Regions from separate parts of the Brenneria sp. L3-3C-1 genome, predicted to be linked through region 1. Evidence: riboswitches for the same ligand, from Rfam matches in the RefSeq annotation. Region 1 holds a riboswitch; each other region holds the start of a gene.
The links. Region 1 has a riboswitch for thiamine pyrophosphate ahead of thiC (phosphomethylpyrimidine synthase ThiC). Riboswitches for the same ligand answer to the same signal wherever they lie in the genome.
Positions count from the first base shown of each region.

Region 2: it holds a riboswitch for thiamine pyrophosphate, as region 1 does, so the genes downstream of both, thiB (thiamine ABC transporter substrate binding subunit) here and thiC (phosphomethylpyrimidine synthase ThiC) in region 1, are expected to answer to the same signal.
Region 3: it holds a riboswitch for thiamine pyrophosphate, as region 1 does, so the genes downstream of both, thiM (hydroxyethylthiazole kinase) here and thiC (phosphomethylpyrimidine synthase ThiC) in region 1, are expected to answer to the same signal.

Region 1 covers NZ_JAEMHF010000018.1:1,771-12,118, forward strand. The annotation lists gene purH (bifunctional phosphoribosylaminoimidazolecarboxamide formyltransferase/IMP cyclohydrolase) at 1-287, shown strand, start outside; gene purD (phosphoribosylamine--glycine ligase) at 305-1,591, shown strand; gene JG725_RS19845 (DUF1481 domain-containing protein) at 1,673-2,377, opposite strand; gene hupA (nucleoid-associated protein HU-alpha) at 2,381-2,653, opposite strand; gene JG725_RS19855 (YjaG family protein) at 2,841-3,431, opposite strand; gene nfi (deoxyribonuclease V) at 3,532-4,206, opposite strand; gene hemE (uroporphyrinogen decarboxylase) at 4,222-5,286, opposite strand; partial or broken gene nudC (NAD(+) diphosphatase) at 5,352-6,125, opposite strand; gene rsd (sigma D regulator) at 6,230-6,691, shown strand; TPP riboswitch at 6,831-6,972, shown strand; gene thiC (phosphomethylpyrimidine synthase ThiC) at 7,084-9,033, shown strand; gene thiE (thiamine phosphate synthase) at 9,030-9,680, shown strand; gene JG725_RS19890 (HesA/MoeB/ThiF family protein) at 9,682-10,348, shown strand, end outside.
Region 2 covers NZ_JAEMHF010000006.1:124,098-134,445, reverse strand. The annotation lists gene sgrT (glucose uptake inhibitor SgrT) at 1-16, opposite strand, end outside; gene sgrR (HTH-type transcriptional regulator SgrR) at 107-1,765, shown strand; TPP riboswitch at 1,803-1,911, shown strand; gene thiB (thiamine ABC transporter substrate binding subunit) at 1,992-2,978, shown strand; gene thiP (thiamine/thiamine pyrophosphate ABC transporter permease ThiP) at 2,954-4,564, shown strand; gene thiQ (thiamine ABC transporter ATP-binding protein ThiQ) at 4,548-5,195, shown strand; gene adhE (bifunctional acetaldehyde-CoA/alcohol dehydrogenase) at 5,950-8,634, shown strand; gene JG725_RS13335 (ilvB operon leader peptide IvbL) at 8,928-9,032, shown strand; gene ilvB (acetolactate synthase large subunit) at 9,149-10,348, shown strand, end outside.
Region 3 covers NZ_JAEMHF010000015.1:13,590-23,937, reverse strand. The annotation lists gene JG725_RS19335 (glutathione S-transferase family protein) at 1-224, shown strand, start outside; gene yegQ (tRNA 5-hydroxyuridine modification protein YegQ) at 381-1,742, shown strand; gene yegS (lipid kinase YegS) at 2,225-3,124, shown strand; gene psiE (phosphate-starvation-inducible protein PsiE) at 3,172-3,579, opposite strand; gene thiD (bifunctional hydroxymethylpyrimidine kinase/phosphomethylpyrimidine kinase) at 3,761-4,564, opposite strand; gene thiM (hydroxyethylthiazole kinase) at 4,561-5,355, opposite strand; TPP riboswitch at 5,389-5,480, opposite strand; gene cybB (cytochrome b561) at 5,805-6,359, shown strand; gene JG725_RS19300 (FadR/GntR family transcriptional regulator) at 6,603-7,346, shown strand; gene JG725_RS19295 (ABC transporter substrate-binding protein) at 7,428-8,939, shown strand; gene JG725_RS19290 (ABC transporter permease) at 9,018-9,965, shown strand; gene JG725_RS19285 (ABC transporter permease) at 9,962-10,348, shown strand, end outside.

The sequences.
Region 1 (10,348 bases):
CCCGTGACAATATGACGATCGGTATCGGCGCAGGCCAGATGAGCCGGGTATATTCCGCCAAAATTGCAGGTATCAAAGCCGGCGATGAGGGGCTGGAAGTGAGAGGTTCATCCATGGCCTCTGACGCTTTCTTTCCGTTCCGAGATGGTATTGATGCCGCTGCTGCGGTGGGTATCACGTGCGTCATCCAACCCGGTGGTTCTATTCGTGACGATGAAGTCATCGCCGCTGCAAATGAACATGGCATTGCGATGATCTTCACCGACATGCGCCATTTCCGCCATTAATTCAGGATCTGACTAACATGAACATTTTAATTATCGGTAATGGCGGGCGTGAACATGCGCTGGCCTGGAAAGCAGCACAGTCACCGCTGGCAGACAACGTCTATGTCGCGCCGGGTAATGCGGGAACGGCGCTGGAACCGTCACTGAGCAACGTCGATATTGCCGCAACCGACATTTCCGCTTTAGTCGATTTTGCTCAGCAAAATCAGATCGATTTAACCATTGTCGGCCCGGAAGCGCCCTTGGTGATCGGCGTAGTCGATGCTTTCCGTGCAGCAGGGCTGAAAATTTTCGGCCCGACTCAGGCGGCGGCTCAGCTAGAAGGTTCAAAGGCCTTTACCAAGGATTTCCTCGCCCGGCATAAAATCCCTACGAGCGAATATCAAAACTTTACGGAAGTCGAGCCTGCGCTGGCTTATGTTCGTCGCAAAGGCGCCCCCATCGTGATCAAGGCGGACGGTCTGGCGGCAGGCAAAGGGGTGATTGTCGCCATGACGCTGGAAGATGCCGAAAACGCCATTCAGGATATGCTGGCCGGCAATGCGTTTGGCGATGCCGGACATCGTATCGTGGTGGAAGAGTTTCTGGACGGCGAGGAAGCCAGTTTCATCGTGATGGTTGACGGTGAAAACGTGTTGCCGATGGCCACTAGCCAGGATCATAAACGTGTCGGAGATAAAGATACCGGGCCGAATACCGGCGGCATGGGCGCTTACTCCCCTGCCCCTGTCGTTACCGATGAGGTTCATCAGCGCGTCATGGATCAGGTGATTTGGCCGACGGTTAAAGGAATGGCGGCGGAAGGCAATGTCTACACCGGCTTCCTGTACGCCGGGTTGATGATTTCCTCAGACGGCCAGCCAAAAGTGATTGAATTCAACTGTCGTTTTGGCGATCCAGAAACACAGCCCATCATGCTGCGCTTACGTTCCGACTTGATTGAACTGTGTCTCGCCGCCTGTGAAGGTAAGCTGAATGAGAAAGACTCGCTATGGGATGAGCGCCCATCGTTAGGCGTCGTATTGGCCGCTGGCGGATATCCGGGCGATTATCATCATGGCGATGTGATTTCTGGTTTACCCCGGCAGGATGCTGAGGATGGTAAAGTGTTTCACGCGGGTACTGCATTGAATGGCATGAACGTCGTGACGAATGGCGGACGCGTCCTGTGCGTGACGGCATTAGGTAATACCGTGGCGGATGCCCAGAAGCGGGCCTACGAACTGGCTGCTGAAATTCAGTGGCAGGGATGTTTCTGCCGGAAAGATATTGGCTATCGCGCCATCGAGCGGGAACAAGCCTGACAAACCGACAAGCCCGGAGAAATCCGGGTTTTTTATGTTGCACCTGTTTTCACCGTTTATCGGGTTATCATCGCATACGCATTACAGCCGGTCTGCGTCTGATTGCCAGCGGCAAAAATCCCCTTGATCCACCAGCAACAGCTGTGTGCCTTCCGGCGCCTCCAGCCATGCAATGCTCAATGATGACAATCCTGCGAGTTGCTGCCTCCGCTGGGCTATCCATTCCCGTGAAGCGTTGTCGAAATCGGGTTGAACCCTTGCGCCATCACAGGTTATCACCTGTCCGTTCTGCCATATTCCCTGTTGCAGGGTGACTTTACCTGCCTTCAGCACATCGCTGAGTTCCAGTAGGCGTTTGGCATCCCACTGATAAAGAGCGAGATCGTCATCGGAGATTGACTCTCGCCTCTCCGCCAGTTGGCGTTGCATAAAGCTGGCCGTTCCGTCTTCCGCAAAGCGGATTTGGGTCTCATCTTTCTGCGTTTCCAGCTTTCTCTCGATTTCACGTACGTTACCCTGCTGATACAGATACTGGGTGACGACCGAATGATTACCCTGAATCGGGTTATAAACCACCAACAGCCTGACGGTATCATGCTGAGAATCATCTTTGCGCCACAGACGAACAACGCCGTGATCGGAAATATAGCCGCTGGCTAAGACCGGCGGGGGCGGGGTATGGCTGCTGCAAGCCACGATCAGCGCTATTGCGGCCCCAATGCCGAACCAACGCGATAAAAGCAAAAGGGGCGAAAACGCCCCTCTGCTTAAACTTTTAACCGCCATGGCTTATTTAACGGCGTCTTTCAGCGCCTTGCCAGAAACAAACGCTGGCACGTTGGCAGCAGCAATTTTGATTTCTTTACCAGTTTGTGGATTGCGGCCAGTGCGCTCATTACGATGGTTTACTTTAAACGTACCAAAACCAACCAATTGTACTGCATCACCTTCTTTCAGAGACTCAGTAATCGCCGCCAGAGTTGATTCCAATGCTGCTTTTGCCTGTACTTTGGAAAGATCAGCTTTGTCCGCAATTACATCAATCAGTTGAGTCTTATTCATAAGTTATCCTTACAGTGTGTTTATCGCTTGCTAAGCATCGAGTGCGACGGATATGCCATGATAGCACTCTCCTGCATATACGCACCGACAGCCACTTTTATTACGCCCCCCAAATGTAGACCAGACAGGGTGCGGATGTGAAGCCTTAAGACATGCCATTTAAGGCCTTAAATCACGTTTTATCGTGTTATTGACTTAAATTTATCCCAATATTGCTACTTCCGGCCTCACGCAGATCGGCGCGGAGTCCCTTAATCAATTCGATGTCACGCTCTTCACAGGCAGCCAACAGGCGAAAAATCTCCCATTGGATGTCCCATTCCTCTTCAATTGCAGGCAGTACTTTCAACTCATCATCGGTCATTTCTCTACCTGCCTGCGTCATTTCCAACATGGCGACCGTGCGAATCGACGCTTCGCTGATGGCGATCGCATGCTCCAGCGTTTCACCGCTTAAGCGGGAGTGGATCAGCTCGCCTAAAGCAATACAGGCGTCAATCGCCGGGTAGACACCATAAATATCATAGTCATCAGAAGCAGGAATTGCCTCTTCTAATTTTTCCAGTTGGCTATCAAAATTGACTTTTGCATCTTTGACCACCAGCGTTTCCCAAACCAGATCGAGAATGCGGCGATAAACCATGGCATCGCCAAACCCGGTTTGCTGACAGAATTCATGATAATTGGGATACATACGTTCGCAGAGGCATGCCATAAACGTGACATGCTGCCAGCTTCCGAGCTTTTCCAAACGCAAATGAATTGGATTACGTAACATCTTTTATTTTATGCTCATTTAGAGGCAATGGGCGGCAGTGTACCTGAAATTGCCGCTGCGCCCTATGCCTGAATTCTTAAAGTTTTTATAACCGGAGCGCTCACAACATTTGTTGCTGCCAGCGCTGAAACGCAGGCCGTCCAGAGGCTACCGCATCGGCCCAGCGCGTAGGTTCGGGCAGACGATAACCGCGCATACAGCGCTTTACCCACAGCAATGCGCTATCCATACCGATCCGGTGGCCTGTCGCCACGAACAACGGGTTGCAGCGCGCCTTGCTGCGCCATACCCAGCCAATCTGTTCACCTTTATCCAGCAGCGGCTGCTGACTGCCCACCTCGGCGGACAGGTGCTCGAAACGCCCACATAAACGGCTTTTCGCCACGCCAATCGTCGGCACATTCACCAATAGACCGAAATGACTGGCGACGCCAAGCCGACGCGGATGTGAGATACCATGTCCGTCGACAAATAACAAATCCGGCTTGTGCTCAAGCATCTGCCAGGCGGCAGTCAGGCCCGGACACTCCCGAAAGGAGAGAAACCCGGGAATGTATGGCATCGTCGTGTCGACCCGCGCAATTTTATACTCTACCAATTCCAGCGAGGGATAGCGCATAACGGCGATAGCCGCGCGGGTAATCGTCCCTTCTTGTTCAAACCCCACATCCGCGCCGGCAATGAAATCCGGCTGTTCGAAAGGAAGATCGTCATAGCGAATAATTTCCGAAGCGCGGGCCAGTTGCTCCTCACGCAACCGCAGAGTATCAATCACGCGTCCTCCTGTCGGCTACTGGTGGTACATACGGGATAACGCATGCACGGCCTCTACAAAGGCGCCGACATGCTCTGGCGGCACATCCTGATGAATGCCGTGCCCCAGATTAAACACATGCCCGTCGCCCTGGCCGAATCCCGCCAGAATGGACGCTACTTCCTGTTCAATCCGCACGGGGGATGCATAAAGCATGGACGGATCCATGTTTCCCTGTAGCGCGACTTTGTCGCCGACGCGGCGGCGGGCATCGGCAATATCGGCGGTCCAGTCCAGTCCCAGCGCGTCGCAACCGGTTTCCGCCATCGCTTCCAGCCACTGTCCGCCGCCTTTGGTGAACAGCGTGACGGGAACCCGGCGGCCTTCGTTCTCACGCTGTAAACCGTCGACGATTTTATGCAGGTAATGCAGGGAGAATTCGCGATAATCCCGGCCGCTCAGCACACCGCCCCAGGTATCAAACACCATGACCGCCTGAGCGCCAGCGCGGATCTGCGCGTTCAGATAAAGGATAACGCTGTCGGCCAGCTTATCCAGCAGTAAATGCAGTGTTTTCGGCTCTGCGAACATCATCTTTTTAATGAGGGTGAACGCTTTGCTGCTGCCGCCTTCCACCATATAGGTCGCCAGCGTCCACGGGCTGCCCGAAAAGCCAATCAGCGGCACAGCGCCGGCAAGGCTTTTGCGGATGGTGCGTACGGCATTCATGACGTAAGCCAGTTCTTGTTCCGGATCGGGAACCGCCAACTTCACGACATCGGCGTGGCTGGTGATGGGAAACTGGAAACGCGGGCCTTCGCCGGCTTCAAAATAGAGCCCCAGCCCCATCGCATCGGGAATGGTCAGGATGTCTGAAAACAGGATCGCCGCATCAAGATCGTAGCGCCGTAAAGGTTGCAGCGTGACTTCGCAGGCCAGTTCCGCGTTTTTACACAGCGCCATGAAATCGCCGGCCTGTGCGCGGGTCGCCTTGTATTCCGGCAGGTAGCGCCCCGCCTGACGCATCATCCATACGGGCGTCACATCAACAGGCTGACGTAGCAAAGCACGCAAATAGCGATCGTTTTTCAGATCGGTCATGTCATTTTCCTTTCAGCATTAGGATGCTTATCATTATCGCAGTGGATGGTAACATGTTCATCGCCGCTCTCATCATAAGCACGGCACAACGCCACCGTATCCTCGATCAAACGGCGAGCGACCGTCCCCGGCGGCGGTAACAACGGCAACCGGTCGTAGCGAAACCAGGCGGCGTCCCGCAACTCTTTCGGATCGTGTTGAATATCGCCCCTGGCGTAATCCGCCATAAAGGCCATCATCAACGAGTGCGGGAAAGGCCAGGGTTGGGAACTGATGTAACGCAGGTTCTTGATCTGAATACGGCTTTCTTCCATCACTTCACGGGATACCGTCTGTTCCAGCGTTTCGCCCACTTCAACAAACCCGGCCAGTACCGTATACATATTTCCACGGTGGCGGTTGTGCTGCGCCAGCAGAATTTCATTACCCCGCCGGATCGCCACGATAATACAGGGGGCGATCTGCGGATAATAACGCTCCTTGCAATGACGGCACAGGCAGGCCAGCTCAGTTTTACTCCGCACCATTTCATGACCGCAATAGCCACAATATCGGTGAGCACGGTAAAACTCCGCCAGTTGTACGCCCCGTCCCGCCATTTGAAACAGCCCGACTTCGTGATCGATAAGCTGACGGACGGACGCCATTCCGGCTTCCCGATTCTGGCAGACTAACCACACGGGCTGCCCCAGCCACTCGCCGATTTGCTGTGCGGCCTGCCCCTGCAATAACCAATTTGCCGCCGTTCCCTGCGGCAACTCTCCCTCAGGGAGCCATATTTGATTTGCGTGACTGATAACCCACCATCCGGTTTCGTCACCTTTTAGCGTTTGTTCCATATCTTTCTATTGCCCCACTGTCACTTCACTGGCATTTTACCATTCTGGGTGATGAGATAACTTTCATAAATTCCGGTTATTTTTTACCATTCACGGAGCTAACAATGCTAAATCAGTTACAAAGCCTGACTGAACTCGTCGGTGGCAATAATGCGTTAATCGACCAATGGCTACAAGCGCGTAAGCAACTGCTGATTGCTTACTACCGGCTGGTTGGCATCAAGCCCAATAAAGAAACACACTCTCTGCTGGATGAAGACGCGTTGGATGACTTTTGCCAAAAGCTGGTCGATTACCTGTCGATCGGCCATTTCCACGTCTATGAACGGATGCTGCGCGAAGCGGGAGAGCTCAGCGAACAGAAGCAGGCATTTTTCAGCCAGTGCGAGCAGGCCTTAACCCACAATACCCAGCGGATTATGGCATCGTACGACAGCCATCTGGCGGCCGCCATCGATCATGATAACTGCATTGAATTCCAGCAGGCGTTGTCCAGCGTTGGGGAAACCCTGGCTGAACGCTTCTCGCTGGAAGACAAGGTGATTCGGCTGATTTTTGATCATTAATCTGTTTTTTATTCTCAGTAAAGTCATCGTTTTAATGTTCGGGTGGCGGCTTACTTTCACAGATAGGCGTTCCTGACTTTGACATACTCGCATTGTCGTCATACAGTGTCATCGTTGTAATCAGCCCATTAATTCTAGGGCTATCTTGTCGGAGTGCCTAGCGCGTTGCCATTTTCCAGGTTTTAACCGGAAATGGCGATGCGCAGGCTGAGACCGTTAATTCGGGATCCGCGGAACCTGATCGGGTTAATACCTGCGAAGGGAACAAGAGTAATGTGCCTGATGAAACCTGGACATCGTCTATGCGTTAACTTTCATGGCATCAATTTTGTTATTACTCCCTCCGAACTCCAGACAAGCAATTTTCCCTTTACGCATCACAGGAACTTGCTATGTCTACAGAACCATTATCTCCTATTGCCCCTAAAACCGGCCGTCGTGAACTGCGTGCCGCCGCGCAGCAATTTATTGATAATTTACAAGGAATGGCCTTCCCTAACTCCCGACGCATTTATCTCGAAGGACCACGTGAGGATATCCGTGTTCCCATGCGTGAAATTCAGCTCAGCCCGACCTTAATCGGCGGCGGCAAGGACACCCCCCAATATGAACCCAACGAACCCATTCCGGTTTATGATACGGCGGGGCCTTACGGCGATCCGGCGTCGCAACCCGATGTCCGAGTCGGCCTGGCGAAGTTAAGGGCAGGTTGGATTGCCGAACGGAACGATACAGAAGCGCTGCCCGGCGTCAGTTCCGACTTCACGCAACAACGTCTGGCCGATGCCGGCCTCGACCACCTCCGATTCGAGCATTTGCCTCGTCCCCTGCGCGCCAAGGCCGGAAAACGCGTGACCCAGTTGCATTACGCCCGTCAGGGTATCGTTACGCCGGAAATGGAATTTATCGCCATCCGCGAGAATATGGGGCGCGAACGCATCCGTGGCGAAGTGTTGCGTCAACAACACCCGGGGCAAAGCTTTGGCGCTAACCTGCCGCAAAACATTACCCCGGAGTTTGTACGCCAGGAAGTGGCGGCCGGGCGCGCCATTATTCCGTCCAACATTAACCACCCTGAATCCGAACCGATGATTATCGGCCGTAATTTTCTGGTGAAGGTTAACGCCAATATCGGCAACTCCGCCGTCACCTCCTCCATCGAAGAAGAAGTGGAAAAACTGGTGTGGTCCACCCGTTGGGGCGCCGACACCGTGATGGACCTGTCCACCGGGCGTTATATTCACGAAACCCGCGAGTGGATCCTGCGCAACAGCCCGGTGCCGATTGGTACGGTTCCCATCTATCAGGCGCTGGAAAAAGTCAACGGCGTGGCGGAAAACCTGAACTGGGAAATGTTCCGCGATACCCTGCTGGAGCAGGCCGAACAAGGCGTGGATTACTTCACCATCCATGCCGGCGTGCTGCTGCGCTATGTGCCCATGACCGCCAAACGGCTGACCGGTATTGTGTCGCGCGGCGGTTCGATCATGGCGAAGTGGTGCCTGTCGCATCATAAAGAAAGCTTCCTGTATGAACACTTTCGCGAAATCTGTGAAATCTGCGCCGCCTATGACGTGGCGTTATCGCTAGGCGACGGCCTGCGTCCCGGCTCCATTCAGGACGCCAACGATGAAGCGCAGTTCGCCGAACTGCATACGCTGGGCGAACTGACCAAAATTGCCTGGGAATACGATGTTCAGGTGATGATCGAAGGCCCCGGCCACGTGCCGATGCAGATGATCCGCCGCAATATGACCGAAGAGCTGGAACACTGCCATGAAGCGCCGTTCTATACGCTTGGCCCGCTGACCACCGATATCGCGCCCGGTTACGATCACTTCACCTCCGGGATCGGCGCGGCGATGATCGGCTGGTTTGGCTGCGCCATGCTGTGTTACGTCACGCCGAAAGAGCACCTCGGGCTGCCTAACAAAGAAGACGTCAAGCAGGGGTTGATTACCTACAAAATCGCCGCCCACGCGGCCGATCTGGCTAAAGGCCATCCGGGGGCGCAGATCCGCGATAACGCCATGTCAAAAGCGCGTTTTGAGTTCCGCTGGGAAGATCAGTTCAATCTGGCGCTCGATCCCGCAACGGCGCGCGCCTATCACGATGAAACGCTGCCGCAGGAGTCCGGCAAAGTGGCGCATTTCTGCTCCATGTGCGGACCGAAGTTCTGCTCAATGAAGATCTCGCAGGAAGTACGTGATTACGCGGCAAAACAGGAGGCCGAAGCGCAGCCGATTGAAATCGGCATGGCGCAGATGTCGGAAGCATTCCGTTCACTCGGCGGCGAGTTGTACCACAGCGCCGCCAGCCTGCAAACGGAGGACAACAAATGACCGAGCCTCAGACCGCTACGCCTTTTGCCCCTACCGCGCATCGGCTTGGTCTCTATCCGGTGGTGGACAGCGTGGCGTGGATTGAACGTCTGCTAAGCGTGGGGGTAAAAACTATCCAGCTACGCATTAAAGACCTGCCCGATGAGCAGGTTGAAAATGATGTCATTCAGGCCATCGCGTTAGGTCGCGACTATCAGGCGCGGCTGTTTATCAATGACTACTGGCGCCTGGCGGTGAAACATCAGGCCTATGGCGTTCATCTGGGACAGGAAGATCTGGACACGGCCGACCTCGCGGCCATCAAACGGGCCGGTCTGCGTCTCGGCGTCTCCACTCACGATGACCATGAACTGGCGCGCGCGGTAGCGGTTAACCCCTCCTATATCGCCTTAGGACACATTTTCCCCACGCAAACCAAAGCGATGCCGTCCGCCCCGCAGGGACTGGCCGAACTGACAAGGCATATTTCCGCCCTTCAGGATCGTTTCCCCACGGTCGCCATCGGCGGGATCGGCATTGATAACGTGCCTGCGGTGTTGACGACAGGCGTGGGCGGCATTGCCGTGGTCAGCGCGATAACCCAAGCGCCGGACTGGCGCCAGGCGACGGCGACGCTGCTCACGATGATCGAAGGACAGGAGGAATGAGATGCCCGACAATCATAAAGCGAAAAACGGCGGCCTGAGCGACCGGGAATTTCTGCGCTACAGCCGCCAGTTACTGCTGGAGGATATTGGCCCGCAAGGCCAGGAAAAACTTAAATCCGCCAGCGTGTTGCTGGTGGGTTTAGGCGGCCTGGGCTCCCCCGCGTCAATGTATCTGGCCGCGGCGGGCGTGGGAACGCTGTTGCTGGCAGACGATGACACGCTGCATATCAGCAACCTGCAAAGACAGATCCTCTATCGCACCAGCGATACCAGCAAGCCTAAAGCCGTGCTGGCGCAGCAACAGTTACAGGCGCTAAATCCTCAGACGGAGTATATCGCTCTGACGGAAAGGCTGACGGGCGCGGCGCTGCGCCATGCCGTCAGCCAGGCCGATGTGGTGCTGGATTGCAGCGACAATATGGAAACGCGCCATGCGGTTAACGCCGCCTGTATCAACGCGGGCAAACCGTTAATCAGCGGCAGCGCCGTGGGTTTCAGCGGGCAGTTGCTGGTGCTGACGCCGCCCTATCGCCACGGCTGTTACGCCTGTCTGTATCCCGAGGCCACGGAGCCGCAACGCAATTGCCGTACCGCCGGCGTACTCGGCCCGGTCGTCGGGGTCATTGGCACTTTACAGGCGCTGGAAACGCTCAAACTGCTGGCGGGGT
Region 2 (10,348 bases), on a different contig from region 1:
ATGTTGAGATTGTCATAAGTCACCTCCACGCTTTCATTATGGGAAAGTATCGACGTAATATAGGGAAAGATAAATTGATGACTTTAGCGTGTGGAGTTCCTCTTTTATGTCTTCCAATCGTCTGCAACAGCAGTTCATCCGCCTATGGCAACGCTTTCAGGGACAGACAACAGAAACGACGCTACAAGAACTGGCGGGCGTATTAAGTTGCTCACGTCGCCATATCCGCTCACTGCTGGGCGCCATGCAGCAGCAGGGCTGGCTTATCTGGCAGGCGGAAGCGGGGCGCGGAAAACGATCGCTGCTCACCTTTATCTACACCGGGCTGGCGCTGCAACAGCAGCGGGCTGAAGACTTGCTGGAGCAGGATCGCATCGATCAACTGGTACAACTGGTGGGTGATAAAGAAACCGTGCGCCAAATGCTGCTGGCGCATCTGGGCCGCAGTTTCCGGCAAGGGAAACATATTCTGCGTATTCTTTATTATCGTCCGCTGCGTAATCTGTTGCCGGGTTCAGCCCTCCGGCGCTCGGAAATGCACATTGCCCGGCAAATTTTCAGCGGACTGACTAATATAAATGAGGAAAATGGGGAACTAAAACCCGATTTGGCGCATCACTGGCAAAGGCTGGAACCGCTGCGCTGGCGATTCTATTTACGCCCTTCCATTCGTTTTCACCACGGGCGGGAACTGACGATGGACGATGTCATCAGTTCGCTTACCCGGCTGACCACCATGCCATTGTTTGCCCATATCGAAAAAGTCACCTCGCCAATGCCTTTTGTGATTGATGTGCAACTGAGCAGCGCCGATTATTGGCTACCGTGGCTGCTTGGCAGCGTGCCGGCCATGATCCTGCCGCAGGAATGGCAAACCCTCCCCGATTTTGCCAGACGCCCCATCGGCACCGGCCCATACGCGGTGGTGTACAATAACAACAGTCAACTGAAGATAAGCGCCTTTGACGACTATTTCGGTTACCGGGCGCTGATTGATGAAGTCAATATCTGGGTACTCCCCGATGCCTCAGATGAGGTGCCGGTCTCGGTACAGCTCCAGTCGGATGACTCCGCCTATGACAAGCAGGAAAGCCGAATGGAAGAAGGCTGCTATTTTCTGCTGTTTGATCAGCGTTCTCCGCTCGCCGCTAAACCGGAAATTCGCCGCTGGCTCTGGCAAATCCTCAATCCTATCGCCTTGCTCAGCCGTGCCGGTACCCCTCATCAGCGAGACTGGTCACCCGCCTACAGCCTGCTGCCGCGCTGGCATCACCATCAGCAGGGCGAGCCGTTGCCGATGCCCCCGGGACTTAGGCAAATCACGCTGACGTTTTATCAGGAGCACCCCGAATACCAGATATTGAGTGACATCATGTCCAGACTGCTGGCGGAGCATGGCGTGAAACTGCATGTTCAAACCGTCAGCTACGAGTCTTGGTATCAGGGCGACGCCGAGAGCGATATCTGGCTCAGTAGCGCCAACTGCTACTTGCCGTTGGAGTTTTCGCTGTTCGCCATGCTGTACGAACTGCCGCTGCTGCAACACTGCCTGAGCGAAGATCTGCATTATGATGCTAGCCTGTGGCGCAGCAAAGCGCTGCCAATGGCGGAGTGGTGCGAAAAACTGGTCAGCAGCGGTCAGATGCACCCACTGCTGCATCATTGGCTGCAACTTCAGGGACAACGCAGTATGCGAGGTGTCCGCATGAACACTCTCGGCTGGTTTGACTTCAAATCCGCCTGGTTCGCGCCGCCGGAAAACTGAGAACCTTTCGCTACCCGCCGGAACGCTCTACAATAGGCCGTTCTCAACGGGGTGCGGAAAACGTTTGACGCGTTTTTTCGCTGAGAAAACACCCGTCGAACCTGATCCGGCTAATACCGGCGAAGGGATTTGAGAGTGTTCTCCGCTGACTCAAAGTCCTTTGCCACCCCATGATCCTCAGGAGTGCAAAGTGTTAAATACGTCATTATTAAAACATTCAGCCGCCATGCTGAAAAAAATCCTGCCTTGCCTGCTATTGGTGTCAATACCGGCGTTCGCCAAACCGGCACTTACGATCTATACCTACGACTCTTTCGCCTCTGAATGGGGACCCGGCCCGGTGATCAAAACCGCTTTTGAGAAAGAGTGTGAATGCGAACTGAACTTTGTGGCGCTGGAAGATGGCGCGTCATTGCTGAACCGCCTGCGTATGGAAGGGAAAAACAGCAAAGCGGATATCATTCTGGGGCTGGATAATAACCTGTTGCAGGCGGCGGAACAGACCGGGCTATTTACCCAACATCATATCGACACCACCGCGGCGGTAAATGTCCCCGGCGGCTGGAGCAATACGACGTTTGTTCCCTATGACTACGGCTATTTCGCATTTGTTTACAACCGGGAAAAGCTGAAGAATCCCCCCAAAAGCCTGCACGAACTGATCGACAGCACTGAGCCGTGGAAAGTGATCTATCAGGATCCGCGCACCAGTACCCCGGGCCTGGGTCTGCTGCTGTGGATGCAGCAAGTGTACGGCGAGCAGGCGCCCCAGGCGTGGCAGAAACTGGCGAAAAAAACCGTTACCGTCACGAAAGGCTGGAGTGAAGCCTATGGTTTGTTCCTGAAAGGCGAGGCCGATTTGGTGCTGAGCTACACCACCTCGCCGGCCTATCACCTCATTGAAGAGAAAAACGACCACTACGCCGCCGCAAACTTCAGCGAAGGGCATTACCTGCAAGTTGAGGTCGCCGGGCAACTTGCCGCCAGCAAAAACCCAGAACTGGCAAAACGTTTTATGCAGTTTATCCTGACCCCGACGTTCCAGCAGGCAATCCCCACCACCAACTGGATGTATCCGGTGATCAAGACCGATCTGCCGGCGGGCTTCGCCGCCCTTGCCGTACCGGAGAAAGCATTGCAATACAGCGCGCAACAGGTTGCAGAACAGCGGAATAACTGGATCCAGGCATGGCAACGCGCAGTCAGCCGCTGACTGCCGGAAGTCTGTGGCCGGGATTGCTGGCCACCGCGCTGTTAATTTCGGTGGCCGCGCTGGCTTTCGGCGCGCTGTGGCTACAGGCGCCGGAGAACCAGTGGCAAGCCTTATGGCATGACAGCTACCTGTGGCATGTCATCCATTTTACGTTTTGGCAGGCGTTTTTGTCCGCCCTGCTGTCTACCTTGCCGGCGATCTTCCTCGCCCGAGCTCTTTATCGCCGCCGTTTCCCCGGCCATCGCTGGCTATTGCGGCTATGTGCCATGACGCTGGTATTACCGGTGCTGGTGGCGGTTTTCGGCCTGCTGAGCGTGTATGGGAGACAGGGCTGGCTGGCCGCATTACTGGGTTTTCTCGGCCTTCCCTATCCCTTTTCTCCCTACGGCTTGCAGGGCATATTGCTGGCGCATATTTTTTTCAACCTGCCGCTGGCGACCCGCCTGCTGCTACAGTCGCTGGAAGGCATTGCGACGGAACAGCGCCAGTTGGCCGCCCAGTTGGGCATGAACGGCTGGCAGTCTTTTCGGATTGTCGAATGGCCCTGGCTACGCCGACAAATTCCGCCGACGGCGGCCCTGATTTTTATGCTGTGCTTTGCCAGCTTCGCCACCGTTCTATCCCTCGGCGGCGGCCCGCAGGCCACCACCATCGAGCTGGCGATTTATCAGGCCTTAAGCTTTGATTACGATCCGTCGCGCGCCGCGCTGCTGGCGCTGATCCAGATGATTTGCTGCCTGGGGCTGGTTCTGTTGAGCCAGCGGCTGGGACGTATCTTGCCGGTGGGCAGCACCCGGCAGTTGGCGTGGCGTAATCCGCAGGACAGCCTGTTCAGCCGGGTATGCGACAGCCTACTGATTGGCGCGGCGCTGTTATTGATCGTGCCGCCGCTGCTGGCCGTGGTCATAGACGGCGTCAACCGCTCGCTGTTCACCGTATTGCAGCAGCCCACGCTATGGAAAACGCTGTTCACTTCGTTACGTATTGCGTTGGCCGCCGGCGTTATCTGCATCATCCTGACCATGATGCTGTTATGGAGCAGCCGGGAACTGAAGTTGCGCCAGAAGCCGCTATACGGTCAGTTGATGAATCTGAGCGGCATGCTGATCCTCGCCATGCCCGGTATCGTGCTGGCAACCGGTTTTTTCCTGTTGCTCAACAATACCGTGGGATTACCTGAATCTCCTTATGGACTGGTGGTGATGACCAACGCGCTGATGGCGATCCCCTATGCGATCAAGGTACTGGAGAACCCAATGATTGATATCGCGGAACGGTATAATCAACTCTGCCTGTCGCTGGATATCCGGGGTTGGCGGCGGTTGAAAATTATTGAGTTACCCGCGTTGAAACAGCCATTGGCTCAGGCGTTGGCATTTGCCAGCGTGCTTTCTATCGGTGATTTTGGCGTGATTGCCTTGTTCGGCAATGAGCAGTTCCGCACCTTGCCTTTTTATCTTTATCAGCAGATTGGCGCCTATCGCAGCGCCGATGGCGCCGTTACCGCACTGTTACTGATGTTGCTGTGCTTCACCCTGTTCACTCTGATTGAAAAACTGGCGGATCGTGATGATCTTTCTCGATAAACTGACCTACCTCTACCAGCAGATGCCGATGTGCTTCGACCTCAACGCCCAGCCCGGCGAACGCATTGCCATCCTTGGCCCCAGCGGAGCGGGAAAAAGCACGCTGCTGAACCTGATCGCCGGTTTTTTGCCGGCCGACAGTGGGAAATTGCGGCTGAACGGAGAAGATCATCGCCACACGTCGCCGTCAAAACGTCCGGTTTCCATTCTGTTTCAGGAAAATAATCTGTTTCCGCACCTGAGCATTGAGAAAAATATTGCGCTGGGGCTAAACCCCGGCCTGCGCCTTAATGCCGAACAGCGTGAAACGTTGAGACTGATTGCCGCACAGGTTGGATTAACCGAACTGCTCAGCCGCCTGCCGTCGCAGGTTTCAGGCGGCCAGCGCCAGCGTGCGGCGCTGGCCCGCTGCCTGGTTCGCCACCAGCCCATCCTGCTGCTGGACGAACCGTTCTCCGCGCTCGATCCCGCGTTACGACTGGAAATGCTGCAACTTGTGGAAAAAGTCTGCGATGAACGTCGGATCACGCTGCTGATGGTGTCGCATAATCTGGATGATGCGGAATACATCGCCAACAGGGTCATTACCGTGAACGACGGGCGTATTAGCGACAACCGCGCGCTCAGCTAATCCGTCCGGACATGACGATACCGCCGTCGGCCACGGTATTCAAATAGGGAAAACGCTGGGAAGATGATAGAAGACACGCTATTTTTTGACGTGGCCTAATGCGCCTTTACACCATATTGTGATCTAGCTGGTTATTCTGAGAAAAACTTTAAATTGGCGTATGAAATGCGACAAAAAATAAAATATGCTGCTGAACAAGAAATATAGCGCAGCGTAACCATTTTCACATATTAAATAATCATGGAACTACCGTCTTTATTGGAAGTAAATAATATCTTTTTTTGATTAATTATTCCGTTAAATTTTCGTAAAAAGATGTCTTGCGCCCTTCTTATTTTGGCCTTGTTTTTATTACTCACGTTATACCAACAGATTTCAATATGCCGGAAGGCGACAGCCGAAAGAAAATCCGTAAGATCCGCCAAGCGGCATAACAACAAACGGAACACCCATAAAAATTAATTAAAATCAACAATATAAAAAAATAAGCCAATTAGCATTGATGATGGAAATGTCTTAGCCCGTCCTATCTGACGCCCTTATAAATTAACTCAAATAAAAATAATAAGCTGGCTATTATCTATATCGTCATTTTGGTACGAAACATATTTATTCTCGGCGTCTGTTTTTAAGTCCATGTCGCAGAGGTGGCAGCAAAGACTCAGGCAATCATACGTAGTATGTCGTTATCTGATTCTTGTTGCCTTATTTAGGGGAAGTTCCTGGCAAATATATTGCTTAATTGGAGACTACCATGGCCGTTACACAAAATGATTATCTTGATTCTTTGGTTTCCCGGGTGAAAAAAGCCCAACGCATCTACGCTGACTATACGCAGGAACAGGTGGATAAAATATTCCACGCTGCTGCGCTTGCCGCTGCCGCCGTTCGCATTCCGCTGGCGAAAATGGCGGTGGAAGAATCGGGCATGGGCGTTGTGGAAGATAAAGTGATCAAGAACCACTTCGCGTCCGAATACATCTATAACGCCTATAAAAACGAGATTACCTGCGGCATCCTGTCGCAGGACGACGCCTACGGCACCATTACCATCGCCGCCCCCGTCGGTCTTATCTGCGGCATCGTTCCCACCACCAACCCAACTTCCACCGCCATTTTCAAAGCGCTTATCAGCCTGAAAACGCGTAATGGCATTATCTTCTCGCCGCATCCGCGCGCGAAAAACGCCACCAACAAGGCGCTCGACATCGTCCTACAGGCGGCGATTAACGCCGGAGCCCCGCCGGATATCATTAGTTGGATCGCCGAGCCGACCATCGAGCTGACAAACCAGTTAATGCATCATCCGGACATTAACCTGATCCTGGCCACCGGCGGGCCGGGGATGGTGAAGGCGGCCTACAGCTCCGGAAAACCGGCCATCGGCGTCGGCCCCGGAAATACGCCGGTGGTGGTGGACGAAAGCGCCGATGCCAAACGGTTCGTCGCCTCCATTCTGATGTCGAAAATCTTTGATAACGGCGTGATCTGTTCGTCCGAACAGTCTGCCGTCGTGGTCAAGGATATTTATGACCAGGTACGCGCGGAGTTTCTCGCTCAGGGCGGCTATATCCTGCAAGGTGCGGAACTGGCGGCCGTAGGCGGCATCCTCAGAAAAAATGGCGGGTTAAATGCCGCCATCGTCGGGCAGTCGGCGGTGAAAATTGCCGAAATGGCCGGGATTAGCGTTCCGCCTGATACCAAGGTGCTGATCGGCGAAGTGTCCAAAGTCGATGAATCCGAACCTTTCGCTCACGAGAAACTCTCCCCCACGTTGGCGCTGTATCGGGCGCAGAATTTCAACGAAGCGGTCGACATCGCTGAAAAACTGCTCAACCTGGAGGGGATCGGCCATACCTGTTGCCTGTATACCGATCAGGATAACCACGCTGACCGTGTCATTTACTTTGGTGACAGGATGAAAACCTCGCGGGTGCTGATTAATTCACCGACCTCCTACGGCGGCATCGGCGATCTGTACAACTTCAACCTGGTGCCTTCTCTGACGCTGGGCTGCGGCTCCTGGGGAGGCAACTCTGTCTCGGAAAACGTGGGGCCTAAGCATCTTCTCAATATAAAAACCGTAGCCAAGAGAGCGGAAAATATGTTGTGGCATAAACTTCCCAAATCCATCTATTTCCGGCGCGGTTCGCTGCCTGTCGCACTGGCGGAAGTCGTCCGCGATGGTGCGAAACGCGTATTTATCGTCACCGATCGTTTCCTGTTCAATAACGGTTATGCCGATCGGGTGATATCGCGCCTGAAACAACAGGGTGTCGCCACCGAAGTATTCTTCGAGGTCGAGGCCGATCCGACACTGAGCATCGTGCGTAAAGGAACTGAGCAGGTTAACGCCTTCAATCCAGATGTAATCATCGCGCTCGGCGGCGGCTCCCCAATGGATGCGGCCAAACTGATGTGGGTTATGTATGAGCACCCGGAAACCCGCTTCGAGGATCTGGCGCTGCGCTTTATGGATATCCGCAAACGCATTCACTCGTTCCCGAAAATGGGGGTGAAAGCGCGTATGATCTGCATCGCCACCACTTCCGGCACCGGTTCTGAGGTAACGCCGTTCGCCGTCGTCACCGATGATGCCACCGGGGTGAAATATCCGCTGGCGGACTATGCGTTAACGCCGGATATGGCGATCGTGGATGCCGACCTGGTCATGAATATGCCGAAATCACTGTGCGCATTCGGCGGTCTGGATGCGGTCACCCACGCGACGGAAGCCTATGTGTCGGTGCTGGCTAACGAATTCAGCGACGGGCAGGCGTTACAGGCGCTGAAGCTGCTGCACGGTTATCTGGTCGTCAGCTATCAGGAAGGGGCGAAAAACCCGATTGCACGCGAACGAGTGCACAGCGCGGCGACCATCGCCGGCATCGCCTTCGCCAACGCCTTTCTGGGCGTCTGCCATTCCATGGCGCATAAGCTGGGTTCCGAATTCCATATTCCACACGGGCTGGCCAATGCCATGCTGATCTGCAATGTCATTCGCTATAACGCGACCGACAAACCGACCAAACAGGCGACATTCAGCCAATACGGTTTTCCACAGGCGCGCAAACGCTACGCAGAGATTGCCGATCATCTTGCGCTCAGCGCCTCTGGCGACGACGTGGGGCAGAAAATTGACAAACTGCTGGCCTGGCTGGAGGAAACCAAGGCGGCGCTGGATGTCCCGGCCAGCATTCGCGACTTCGGCGTGCCGGAAGCGGATTTTCTGGCCAAGGTGGATAAACTGTCCGAAGACGCGTTCGATGACCAGTGTACCGGCGCCAACCCGCGTTATCCGTTAATCTCTGAGCTTAAGCAGATTCTGCTTGATACCTACTATGGTCGTTCCTATAGCGATACGCCCATCAACGCAGATCGATCAGCCACGGCGCCGAAAGCGGCCGGTAACGGCAAAAAGGGGAAAACGAAAGGCTGACAACGCATCCGCACACGCCAGTGGAAGCCATGCTGAACACCGCATGACGCCCACTGGCGAGAAGTACGGCGGGACGAGACGGTTGTTCATGCCGTCTCTCCCTGCTGGCTAATGTCAACCACTCAAGCTGGCGGGGCGTTCGTTCGGTTCCCCCTTATCCGACATCGGCGGCCAAGAGTCGCCAAGTGTGATCCAACGCGAATTTTAGGGTTTTATTCGTTGCGGGTATTGTGTCCTTTTCACCACCTGTGATTATATGGATAAGTGATTTAACCGTTAATAACAGGATCCCCGTGACGCACTATTCTTCCACTTCAGCACTACTAAGCACCGCGCATGTTGACGCGGTCGTCGTCGTGCGCGTGGTGGTGGTCGTCGTCGTCGGCAGCGCGCCGTAACGGGTTCCGAATCAAGTCTAAAGATTCCCAAACCCCGCCGGCGCCAGCCGAGCGGGGTTTCTTGTCTCTACCCTCCCCGCTCTGATACCGCACCGGCCCTGATGAAGGATATAAATATGCGTTATACAGGCGCTCAGCTGATCGTTCGGCTGCTCGAACAACAGGGCATCACGACCATCGCAGGTATTCCGGGTGGCGCGGCTCTGCCGTTATATGATGCACTCGGTCAAAGTAAAACCCTACGCCATGTGCTGGCGCGTCACGAACAGGGTGCGGGGTTTATGGCCCAAGGCATGGCGCGGGCAAGCGGACGCGCCGCCGTTTGCCTGGCATCCAGCGGTCCCGGCGCGACCAATCTGGTCACCGCCATCGCCGATGCCAAACTCGACTCTATCCCGCTGGTGTGCATTACCGGACAGGTGCCTTCCGGCATGATCGGCACCGACGCCTTTCAGGAGGTGGACACCTACGGTATTTCCATTCCCATCACCAAACATAACTATCTGGTGCGTGATGTCAGAGACTTGCCGCGCGTGATCCCGGAAGCATTTCGCATTGCGCAGTCCGGCCGTCCCGGCCCGGTCTGGATCGATATTCCCAAAGACGTACAAACGGCTGAAATCGAGTTGGATGAATTGCCGGGGATAACCCTGAACGATATTCCTCCGGCTATCGATCGGCAGAAAATTGAGCAGACCGCTGCCATGATCAATGCCGCCCAACGCCCGATACTCTATCTGGGAGGGGGGATTATCAGCGCATCCGCGCATCAACAGGCCATCCAACTGGCGGAACGCGCCGGCTTGCCGACCACCATGACGCTGATGGCATTAGGGGCGATGCCCGTCGATCATCCACTGTCGCTGGGCATGTTAGGGATGCACGCCGCACGCTCAACCAATCTGATTTTACAGCAGGCGGATTTGTTAATCGTGCTGGGCGCCCGTTTCGATGACCGGGCGATCGGTAAAGCGGAGCAGTTCTGCCCGGACGCCAGCATCATTCATATCGACATCGATGCGGCGGAACTGGGGAAAATCAGGCAGCCTCATGTCGCCTTACATGCCGACGTAGTGCAGGCGCTGGATCAATTACTGCCGTTGATCGAGCCCCGGCAGCGTGAGACGTGGCATTCGGCGATTGGTCAGTTGCAACGTGAATTCCCATTCAGCATGCCGGGCGCGGACGATCCGTTAAGCCACTACGGATTGGTACAGGCCACGGCGCAGGCGCTGACGGACGAGGCGATTATTACCACTGACGTCGGTCAACATCAGATGTGGGTCGCCCAGTCTTATCCGCTGCGCAGACCGCGA
Region 3 (10,348 bases), on a different contig from region 1:
GCCGTATCGCCGATTATCCCCATCTGTCGAACTACCTGCGCGAGCTTTACCAATGGCCTGGCGTACCCGAGACCGTCAATATCGACCACATTAAAACCGGTTACTACGGCATTCTATGGCTGAACCCGACGGGTATTGTTCCCGTGGGGCCGGTTGTTGATTTACATCGCCCGCATAACCGCGAAGCGTTGGGCCAGTCGGTGGTGGCCGTGGCCGCCTTCTGAGCGCCGCCGCCATCCCGTCGTCACGCACAAACGGCACGCAATAGACCTACTTTTTGTGGGCCGTCTGCTGCTTTTTCCGTTCATAAGCGCTAGAATCCCCGCCTTTACTGCTCCCGCCGGGGGCAGCCTGACTTGTGATCAGAATCGAGAGATACCATGTTTAAACCGGAATTACTTTCTCCGGCCGGTACGCTTAAAAATATGCGTTACGCTTTCGCCTATGGCGCGGATGCGATTTATGCCGGTCAACCTCGTTACAGCCTGCGGGTGCGTAATAACGAATTCAACCATCAGACGCTGGCGCAGGCTATCAATGAAGCCCATGAACTGGGTAAGAAATTCTATGTGGTGGTGAATATCGCGCCGCATAACGCCAAGCTGAAAACCTTCCTGCGTGACTTGCAACCGGTGATTGAAATGGGGCCGGATGCGTTGATTATGTCCGATCCCGGGCTGATTATGCTGGTCAGAGAAAACTTCCCGCACATGCCGGTTCATCTGTCCGTCCAGGCCAATGCCGTGAACTGGGCAACGGTGAAATTCTGGCAACAGATGGGGCTGAGCCGCGTTATTCTGTCCCGCGAGCTGTCGCTGGAGGAGATCGCCGAAATCCGCAGCCAGGTGCCGGAAATGGAACTGGAGATCTTTGTGCATGGAGCGCTGTGCATGGCGTATTCGGGCCGCTGCCTGCTATCCGGCTATATCAACAAGCGCGACCCCAATCAGGGAACCTGCACCAACGCCTGCCGCTGGGAGTACAACGTACAGGAAGGCAAGGAAGATGAGGTCGGTAATATCGTCCACCAGCATGAGCCCATCGCGGTAAAAAATGTGGAACCCACCCTGGGCATTGGCGCGCCCACCGACAAAGTGTTCATGCTGGAAGAAAACCAGCGTCCCGGCGAATACATGAGCGCCTTTGAAGACGAACACGGGACTTACATCATGAACTCACGCGACTTACGCGCCATTCAGCACGTAGAACGCCTGACGCAGATGCAGGTTCACTCGCTGAAAATCGAAGGCCGCACCAAGTCATTCTATTACTGTGCGCGTACCGCCCAGGTATACCGTCGGGCTATCGATGACGCCGCGGCGGGAAAACCGTTTGATCCGACTCTGCTGCAAACGCTGGAAGGGCTGGCTCACCGCGGCTATACCGAAGGGTTTCTGCGCCGCCATGTGCATGAAGATTATCAGAATTACGACTATGGTTATTCGGTGTCCGATCGGCAGCAGTTCGTCGGCGAATTCACCGGCGTGCGCCGCGACGGGCTGGCGGAAGTGGCGGTGAAAAACAAATTTTCCTGCGGCGACAGCGTGGAAATGATGACGCCGGGCGGCAATATCCAGTTCACCATTGAGGCGATGCAAAACGCCAAAGGGCAGGCTACCGACGTCGCGCCGGGCAACGGACACATCGTCTACTTGCCGGTTCCGGAAGAGATCGCGCTGGAATTTGCGCTGCTGCTGCGCAATTTGCCGGGCACCACGACACGAAATCCAAACGCAAAGTAGCAGAATGCTCCACAAAAGATGGGGCTTTTGACAAATATTAGAATCAGATCACATCAATGGACGGGGCTTCTGGTTACTATTGCAACGCTGAGAAAATATAGAACGAAAAATAAGCGTAGTGATACTACTAGGAACCACCTCCTTGGCCAGCTCAATCTCCCTTGAGCTGGCTTTTTCTTTTCTGGTTGGTCAATCCCCCTTCTTTAGCTATCTATACACTAAATACTTCAAGTTGCAGGAAAGCCAACGCACCTGCAACTTGAAGTATGACGGGTATATACTTTAAATAATGCGAGTTGCAGGACGACGGCAAACAAAGGACTCATTCGTCGGGAACGAATTTGACCAGCCAACGCACCGGCGACTTGCAGAATGACAAATATATTCACCGAATCTTCCGATACCCGCCGGCATATTCACTGACTATTATTAGAGGACATTGCGCATCCGGCCGTCCTGAAATACCGAATATGGAGAACACTATGGTTCAACCCCCTGCCACTCTGCTAATTCTGAATGGAAAAAGTGCAGGTAATGAGGAGCTTCGTCAGGCAGTCGAGCAGTTACGTCAGGACGGATACGTACTGCATGTCAGAGTGACCTGGGAGTTTGGTGATGCGCGGCGCTATGTAGAAGAAGCGGTGCGGTTAAAAGTCGGCAATATCATCGCCGCCGGAGGCGACGGCACCATCAATGAAGTGGCCGGCACGTTGGCGGTTCAACCTGAGGCGATGCGCCCGTGTCTGGGCATTATTCCGCTGGGCACCGCCAATGATTTCGCCACCAGCTGTCAGATTCCGGTTGAAATTCACCGTGCGCTGACGCTGGCCATCAAAGGCAGGCCGACCGCCATTGATTTAGCCGTCGTCAATAACGAACACTATTTCATCAACATGGCGACCGGCGGATTCGCTACCCGCATTACCACAGAAACCCCGGCAAAAATGAAAGCCGCGCTGGGCGGCGCATCTTATATTCTGCACGCGCTGCTGCGTATGGATATGCTGCAAGCCGAACGCTGTGAAATCCGCGGCCCGGATTTTAGCTGGTCGGGCGATACGCTGGTCATCGCGGTGGGTAACGGCCGCCAGGCCGGCGGCGGTCAACTGCTTTGCCCGGAGGCCTTGGTAAATGACGGCCTGTTGGAACTGAGCGTGTTGTCGGCGCAAGAACTGTTGCCCAATATGTTACAGGCGTGGTTTACCGGCAATAAAAACCAGAATATGATTTCGGCCACTCTGCCCTGGCTGGAAATTACCGCCCCGGACGATATGACGTTCAATCTGGACGGCGAACCGCTGAAGGCAAAACGTTTTCATATCGAAATTGTCCCGGCGGCCATCCAGTGCCGTTTACCGCCGCAGTGCGCGTTACTGGGATGAGTCGGCCCAGCCGGCCCCCTTTAGCAAGGGGAAAGTTGGCGGGTCAGCTATTCGCGCTTCAGACGATTGCTGTTCGCCAGATACAACGTCACCACCAGCAAGAGAATCGAAGCGGCATAAATCAGCGTATCCAGCGGATTTTTGTGATCGACGATAATCAGCCGGATAATCGCCGTGATGCCGATATAAACGAAATAACGCAGCGGGAAATGATAACCCGACTGAAAATACTTCACGATCAACGCAATAAACTCAAAATACAGAAAGTAAATAACGATACTTTCAATCATCTGATAAGACGACTCTTTCTCGCTGGTAATCAACAGCAATTTCGCCAGATGATAGGTTTCCTTCCCCAGAAAGATCACCAGAATGGTGGCCAATATCAGCAATCCAATATTGAGTATCGTCTGGAGTCCGTTTGAAACCTTAATGCTACGTGTTGAACCCGCCATACTCACTCCCTTACGCCCGATAGGCGACCCTAAGGCCCGTTGCCATGTTTTGCTGCCGACAGGTTATCACCCTTATCCCTGATGAGGGAGACAACCTGCTTATTAGTAAGCAAATTTACCGGGCCGACGCCAGCATATCGGCGTCCTTTTCCTCCCTGGCTTTAGACGCCGACAACATGACTCACCACCAGCGATGGAAATGATGTACCGGCCCGATACCCTGCCCCACTTCCAGCGAATCAGCCTGCTGTAATGCCTGTTGCAGATAATCTTTCGCTGCTTTCACCGTGCTCTCCCACGAATCATGTCGCGGCCGCAAAGCGGCCAGCGCGGCGGATAACGTGCACCCGGTGCCGTGCGTATGCCGGGTTTTGACGCGAGGAGAAGTAAAACGGCGCGGCGCGGCGTTTTGGCTGAACAGCCAGTCCGGGCTTTCCTCCTCGCTCAAGTGCCCGCCTTTCATCAACACCGCCTGACACCCCATCGCCAACAGCGCCTCACCCTGCTGGCGCATTTCCCGTTCGTTATCTGCCGGCGCGCAGTCAAGCAGGGCCGCCGCTTCCGGTAGATTGGGGGTAATGATGGAGACCCGCGGCAACAGTAAACGGCGGATCGACGCCACCGCATCAGGCGACAACAGCGGATCGCCGCTTTTCGCCAGCATTACCGTATCCAGCACCACATAAGGCACTGCGTAATGACCTAAACGCTCGGCCACCGCCTCGACAATATCAGCCTGCGCCAACATCCCAATCTTGGCGCTGTCGATACGCACATCGCTCAATACCGAATCCAGTTGAGCCGTCACAAACGCCGGTTCAATCCGGTAGACCGACTGAACGCCCCGCGTATTTTGCGCCACCAGCGCGGTAATCACCGTAGTGCCGTAGGCTTCCAGCGCCGAGAACGTTTTCAGGTCGGCCTGAATTCCCGCCCCGCCGCTGGGATCGGTGCCGGCAATCGTTAACGCATTGATTCGCTTCATGCCAGATCCTCCGCGCGCAGATGATAGAGTTGGTCAAGAAACGCGGGGATAAAACTACCCGGCCCCTGAGACTGTCTTGATGCCTGTTCGCCCGCTCGCGACATCACACGGCAGGCCGTCGCCACATGCTGTAGCCGGTCGCCGTTCAGCGCGCAGAAAGCGGCAACCACGGCGGATAAGGCACAGCCGGTTCCCACCACGCGGGTCATGATGCTATCCCCGCCGCTAATCGCCCAGTCACGCTCACCATCCGTGACGTAGTCCACCTCGCCGGTGACCGCAACCACCGTAGCGATACGGCGCGCCAGCTCACGCGCCGCCGACAGCGCCGTAAACGAATCATTGGTGCTGTCCACGCCTCGCCCCTGCGTATTCAGCCCGGACAACGCCATAATTTCTGACGCATTACCGCGGATGGCCGCCGGTTTAAGCCGCAGCAGTTCACGGGCAAATTCAGTACGAAACGTCAGTCCGCCAACCGCAACCGGATCGAGCACCCACGGCGTCCCCGCCTGATTGGCGCTATTCACGGCCGCCAACATGGCCTTTGCGCGATCGCGCTCCAGCGTGCCGACGTTAATCAGCAGCGCATCGGCCAACGCGCTGAACTGTGCGGCTTCCGCGGGATCCACGACCATTGCCGGAGAGGCGCCTAACGCCAGTAAGACATTCGCCGTAAATGACTGTACGACATCGTTGGTCAGGCAGTGTACTAAAGGAGACGACACATAAAATTGCGTCAGCGACGCCGCCGCATGAGCAGCGGGTAAAGCGACAGGTTGAACGTTCATGATCCCCCCAACCGGCGAAGAAGACGGCAACCGGTCGGCGTACCGTGACTTCCCTCCGCTGGCATTATCCAGTTCAGGTAATACGGGTAATTTCTCAGCCCCAACGGGCACCCCGAGTCATTGATATCAAAATATTAACGCGCACAGACGGCACGGCCATCTGTCAGACACAGTATGTCCAACAAAGCGGGAAACAACAATCCATCCCCGGAGGCTTTTTTCGCCATCAGGCTGTTTTAGCCGCCCAGACAGGCAGCTACCTATCCACCGCTTCCCGCCAGAAACTAACAAATAACCGGGTAAATACCGGTAAAAAACAGGTGTACTCACCAGCGGGCAACCCCCCAATAAGTTTCTTAATCATTAAATTAATGTAAATGTTTTGGTTTCCCCCAGAAACAACAGGGTATTGTGATAGCGTTCACAGACTTTTAGAGATATTTGGAAGCATGAAAAAATCGGATCGTTTTTCGAATGTTCAAATAGCACTGCACTGGGGAGTATTTCTCCTGGTTATCGTCACCTATGCCACGATAGAGTTGCGTGGTCTGGCCCCGAGGGGATCGCTGGCCCGTCAGATTGTTATAGGCGCGCATTTCAGTTGCGGCTTTGCCATTTTGTTGTTGATGGTCGCCAGGCTGATTTATAAATTTACCCATCCGGCGCCAGCCATTGTGCCGCCGCCGGCCCTCTGGCAGCGTTACCTTGCCAACCTGTCACATTTTCTAATCTATGCGCTTTTTCTGGTCTTGCCGGTGCTGGGGTTATTATCACGCTATCTGCGCGGCAACGACTGGGCTATTTTTGGCATTGGTATGCCGGTCGCGTCGCCCGCCAATATCGAACTGGCGCGAAGCTTGATCGATCTTCACGAAACGCTGGCCCCGCTGGGATATTGGCTGATCGGATTACATGCGGCGGCAGCGTTGTTCCACCATTATTTCTTACGTGACAATACGTTGCTAAGAATGATGCCGGCCAAAAAAGATCGCTCCGCCACATAACCGTTTTGTTCGTCCGATATCCGCCAGGGCAACCTCGGCGGATACAAACCACGCCACTCGCTCCCTAATCCCGGAATGCAACCGCCGCCCCGACTACCGCTGGGTTTCCGCGATCTTTGCTTTCAATCCTTAACCGCGCGTTCTCCGTGTCTCCCCACCCACTCGTCCCGCCGTTATCAAAACGTCTTGACTTGATTGTCACAACATGATTTCTTTGAACCAATTTCAGATTGGAACGAACCAATGAATAAAACGTTAGAAAAAAAAGCGACAGAGAATTCAAATTACGCGCTGGAGCGACTGCGCGAACTGCTGAGCGAGAGCGCCATTGAACCCGATGGGAAACTGCCGACGGAGCGGGCGCTTTCGGAACGCTGGGGCGTTGGCCGTCGAGAAGTGCGGCGAGCGCTGGAGGTTGTCGAAGCGGAAGGACTGATCTGGCGCAAGCAGGGGGCCGGCACGTTTCTCGGCCAGCGGCCGGACAGTTGGGGGGCGCATGCGGCAAACCTGGTCGAAGGAACCAATTTCATGGAAATCATGGAGGTAAGGCTGCGTATCGAACCGCAACTGGCGCAACTGGCGGCGCTGCGCGCCAAACCGAGCGACATTGAACGCATGCGCGCACTCCGGGACAAGATTTACCAGCGTACCGACGCCGACTGGCGCGAACTGTGGGATGGTTCACTCCATCGCCTGATTGCGCAAAGCGCCGGCAACCAGCTTTTTCTGTCACTGTTCGACGTCGTCAACAGTGTTCGACAAGATCCGGCCTGGCAGGCGATACGCGAGCGGGCGCGCAAACAGAGCACGTCTCCCATGGACTCGCACAGCCACCATACCGAGATCATTGAAGCTATCGCCGCACGCGACCCGCAACGGGCCGGCGAAGCGATGCGCCAGCATCTGCTGATCCTTGAGGAACGATTAATACGCCAGACGTCGATAGGCTATTTCGTTCCGGCGACTCAGGGAGACGCAGCAAGCTGAGAAATTCAGCAGGCCCTGCCTGCCATGATGACAACAACGCCGGAAACTCGGCCAGCAGCAACCGACCAGAGGAATGACAACATGAACCGATTAACGCGACAAACCGGGCTCTTGCTGGCCGGTACTTTGATGGCATCCACGGCGTTTTCAGCGGAATTGCGAATTGGCTTGCAGGACGACGCCGACGTACTCGACCCCGCCCAGTCCCGCACTTTCGTCGGGCGTATCGTTTATACCAGCCTGTGCGACAAGCTGGTTGATGTCGACAACACCTTGTCGATCGTGCCTCAGTTGGCGACCAAATGGGAATGGGGCGCGGACGGCGGCACGCTGGTCATGGATCTGCGCGAAGGGGTGGTGTTCCACGACGGCACGCCTTTCAACGCCGAGGCGGCCGTCTATAATATCGAACGTTACCAGACGATGCCGGAATCACGCCGCAAGAGCGAACTGGCATCCGTCTCCAAGGTTGAGGCGACCGGCGAATACCAGATCACATTCACCCTCACCAACCCGGACGCCAGCCTGCTGGCCCAGCTATCGGATCGCGCCGGCATGATGATTTCGCCCAAAGCCGGCAAGGAGCTGGGCGCCAATTTCGGATCTAACCCGGTTTGCTCCGGCGCCTTCAAGTTTGTTCAGCGCATTCAGCAGGATCGCATCGTACTGGAGAAGTTCGCCGACTACTGGAATGCCGACAATATCTTTATCGACAAGGTGACTTTCCTCCCTATTCCGGATACCACGGTACGCCTCGCCAACCTGCAATCCGGCGATCTCGATCTTGCCGAACGCATTTCCGCATCCGACACCGCCGCCGTGCAGAGAAACGCCAATCTGGTTTATGGCAAAGTCGTGGGGCCGGGCTACATGGCGATGTATGTCAACATCGGCAACGGCCCGCGGGCGGATAACCCTTTCGGCAAGGATAAGCGTCTGCGGCAGGCGTTTTCGCTTTCCATCGATCGTGAAGCCATCAATCAGGTGGTATTTGAGGGAACCGCCTTAGCCGGCAACCAGCCGTGGCCGTCAACCAGCCCGTGGTACAACAAAGATATCCCGGTGTCGGCCCGCGATGTGCCGAAAGCTAAAGCACTGATGAAAGAAGCCGGTTTCGAAAAATACGATATCGAACTTCAGCATGCCAACAACACCACGCAAACGCAGATGATGCAGGTTGTTCAGTCGATGGCGGCCGAAGCGGGCTTTAACGTCAGGCTGAAGGCCACCGAGTTCGCCACCCTGCTGGCCGAGCAGACGGCGGGGAATTATGTGCTGTCGCGTTCCGACTGGTCCGGCCGGCCCGATCCGGACGGCAATATCCACCAGTTCGTCACCTGCCAGGGCGGCATCAACGACGCCAAATATTGCAACCCGGAAGTCGACAAACTGCTTAATGAAGCGCGCGCTTCGACGGACAACGCCGTGCGCAAGGCGAAATACGATGCCGCGACCCGCATACTGAATGACGATCTGCCGATCATCTATCTCGGTCATCAGTCCTATCTTTATGCCTACGCCAAAAGCATCGCCGGCTTCACGCCGTCGGCTGACGGCATGATCCGCCTGACGGGCGTCAGGAAAGGCAACTAAGCCCGCCCTGTCAACATCCCGGGGCGCGCCTGATGCCCCGGATATCCGGTCGACGTATTGCAATGAGGACTCGCTTTCATGCACATCTATATCGGCAAACGGCTGCTGGTAGCCATACCGACGCTGTTGATCATCTCCATTTTCGTCTTTTCGCTGCAAAAGCTGCTGCCGGGGGATCCGATCCTGGCGATGGCGGGCGAAGAGCGCGATCCGGCGGTCGTTGAATTACTGCGCGAAAAATACCGCATGAACGATCCCTTGGTTTATCAATATTTCTACTGGCTCGGCGACGTCGTCCAGGGTGATTTCGGCGTTTCGCTGCGCACCAATCAGCCGGTGCTGGAGCTGATTGGCGAAAAACTGCCGGTGACGATTCAACTGGCGGTGATGTCGATGTTCTTCGCGCTGATTATCGGCGTACCGATCGGTATTCTGGCGGCGATTAAGCAGAATACGGCGATAGATTACCTCGCTAACATCCTGGCGTTGTCCGGCCTGTCAGTGCCCAATTTTTGGCTCGGCATCATGCTGATCCTGCTGGTTTCCGTGCAGTTGGGGTGGTTGCCCGCCTCGGGCTACGAATCGGTGTTCGTCGATCCGCTGCGTTCGCTACAGACCACCATCATGCCCGCCTTCGTACTCGGCACGGCGCTGGCGGCGACGCTAATGCGCCACACCCGCTCGGCGATGCTGTCGGTGCTGAAATCGGATTATATCCGCACGGCGCGCGCCAAAGGACTCTCCAATCGGGAAGTGGTGCTCAGCCACGCTTTCCGCAATGCGCTGTCCCCGGTCATTACGCTGACCGCGCTGCTGTTTGGCGAACTGCTGGCCGGGGCGGTGCTGACCGAGCAAATCTTCACCATTCCCGGTTTCGGCAAACTGATCGTCGATGCGGTGTTTAACCGCGACTATGCGGTGGTTCAGGGCGTGGTGCTCTGCACCGCGGTGGGCTTTATTTTCATGAATCTGCTGGCCGACGTGGTTGCCGTTCTGCTTAATCCGCGGATGAGGAGCGCGCTATGAGCGTTTCCGAACCGCAATTGGCCGCGCCGCAGGCCGCGCGGGAGAATCGCGCCTGGAAGAAGATGAAGCGCAATCGCAGCTCGATTGCCGGACTGATCATCATCGTTTTTTTCACCCTGCTGGCGCTACTGGCGCCCGTTCTGCCGCTGGCCGATCCTTATGCCACCAGTTGGAGCGCGATCCGCCAGGCGCCCTCCGCCGCCCATTGGTTCGGCACCGACGATATCGGCCGCGATATGCTCTCGCGCATGGTCTGGGGCGCACAGGCCTCGCTGATGGCCGGCGTGATCTCGGTCGCCATCGCCGTGCTGACCGGCGTGCCGTTGGGCCTGCTTTCCGGTTATTTCGGCGGCTGGCTCGATCAAACGATCTCGCGTATCACC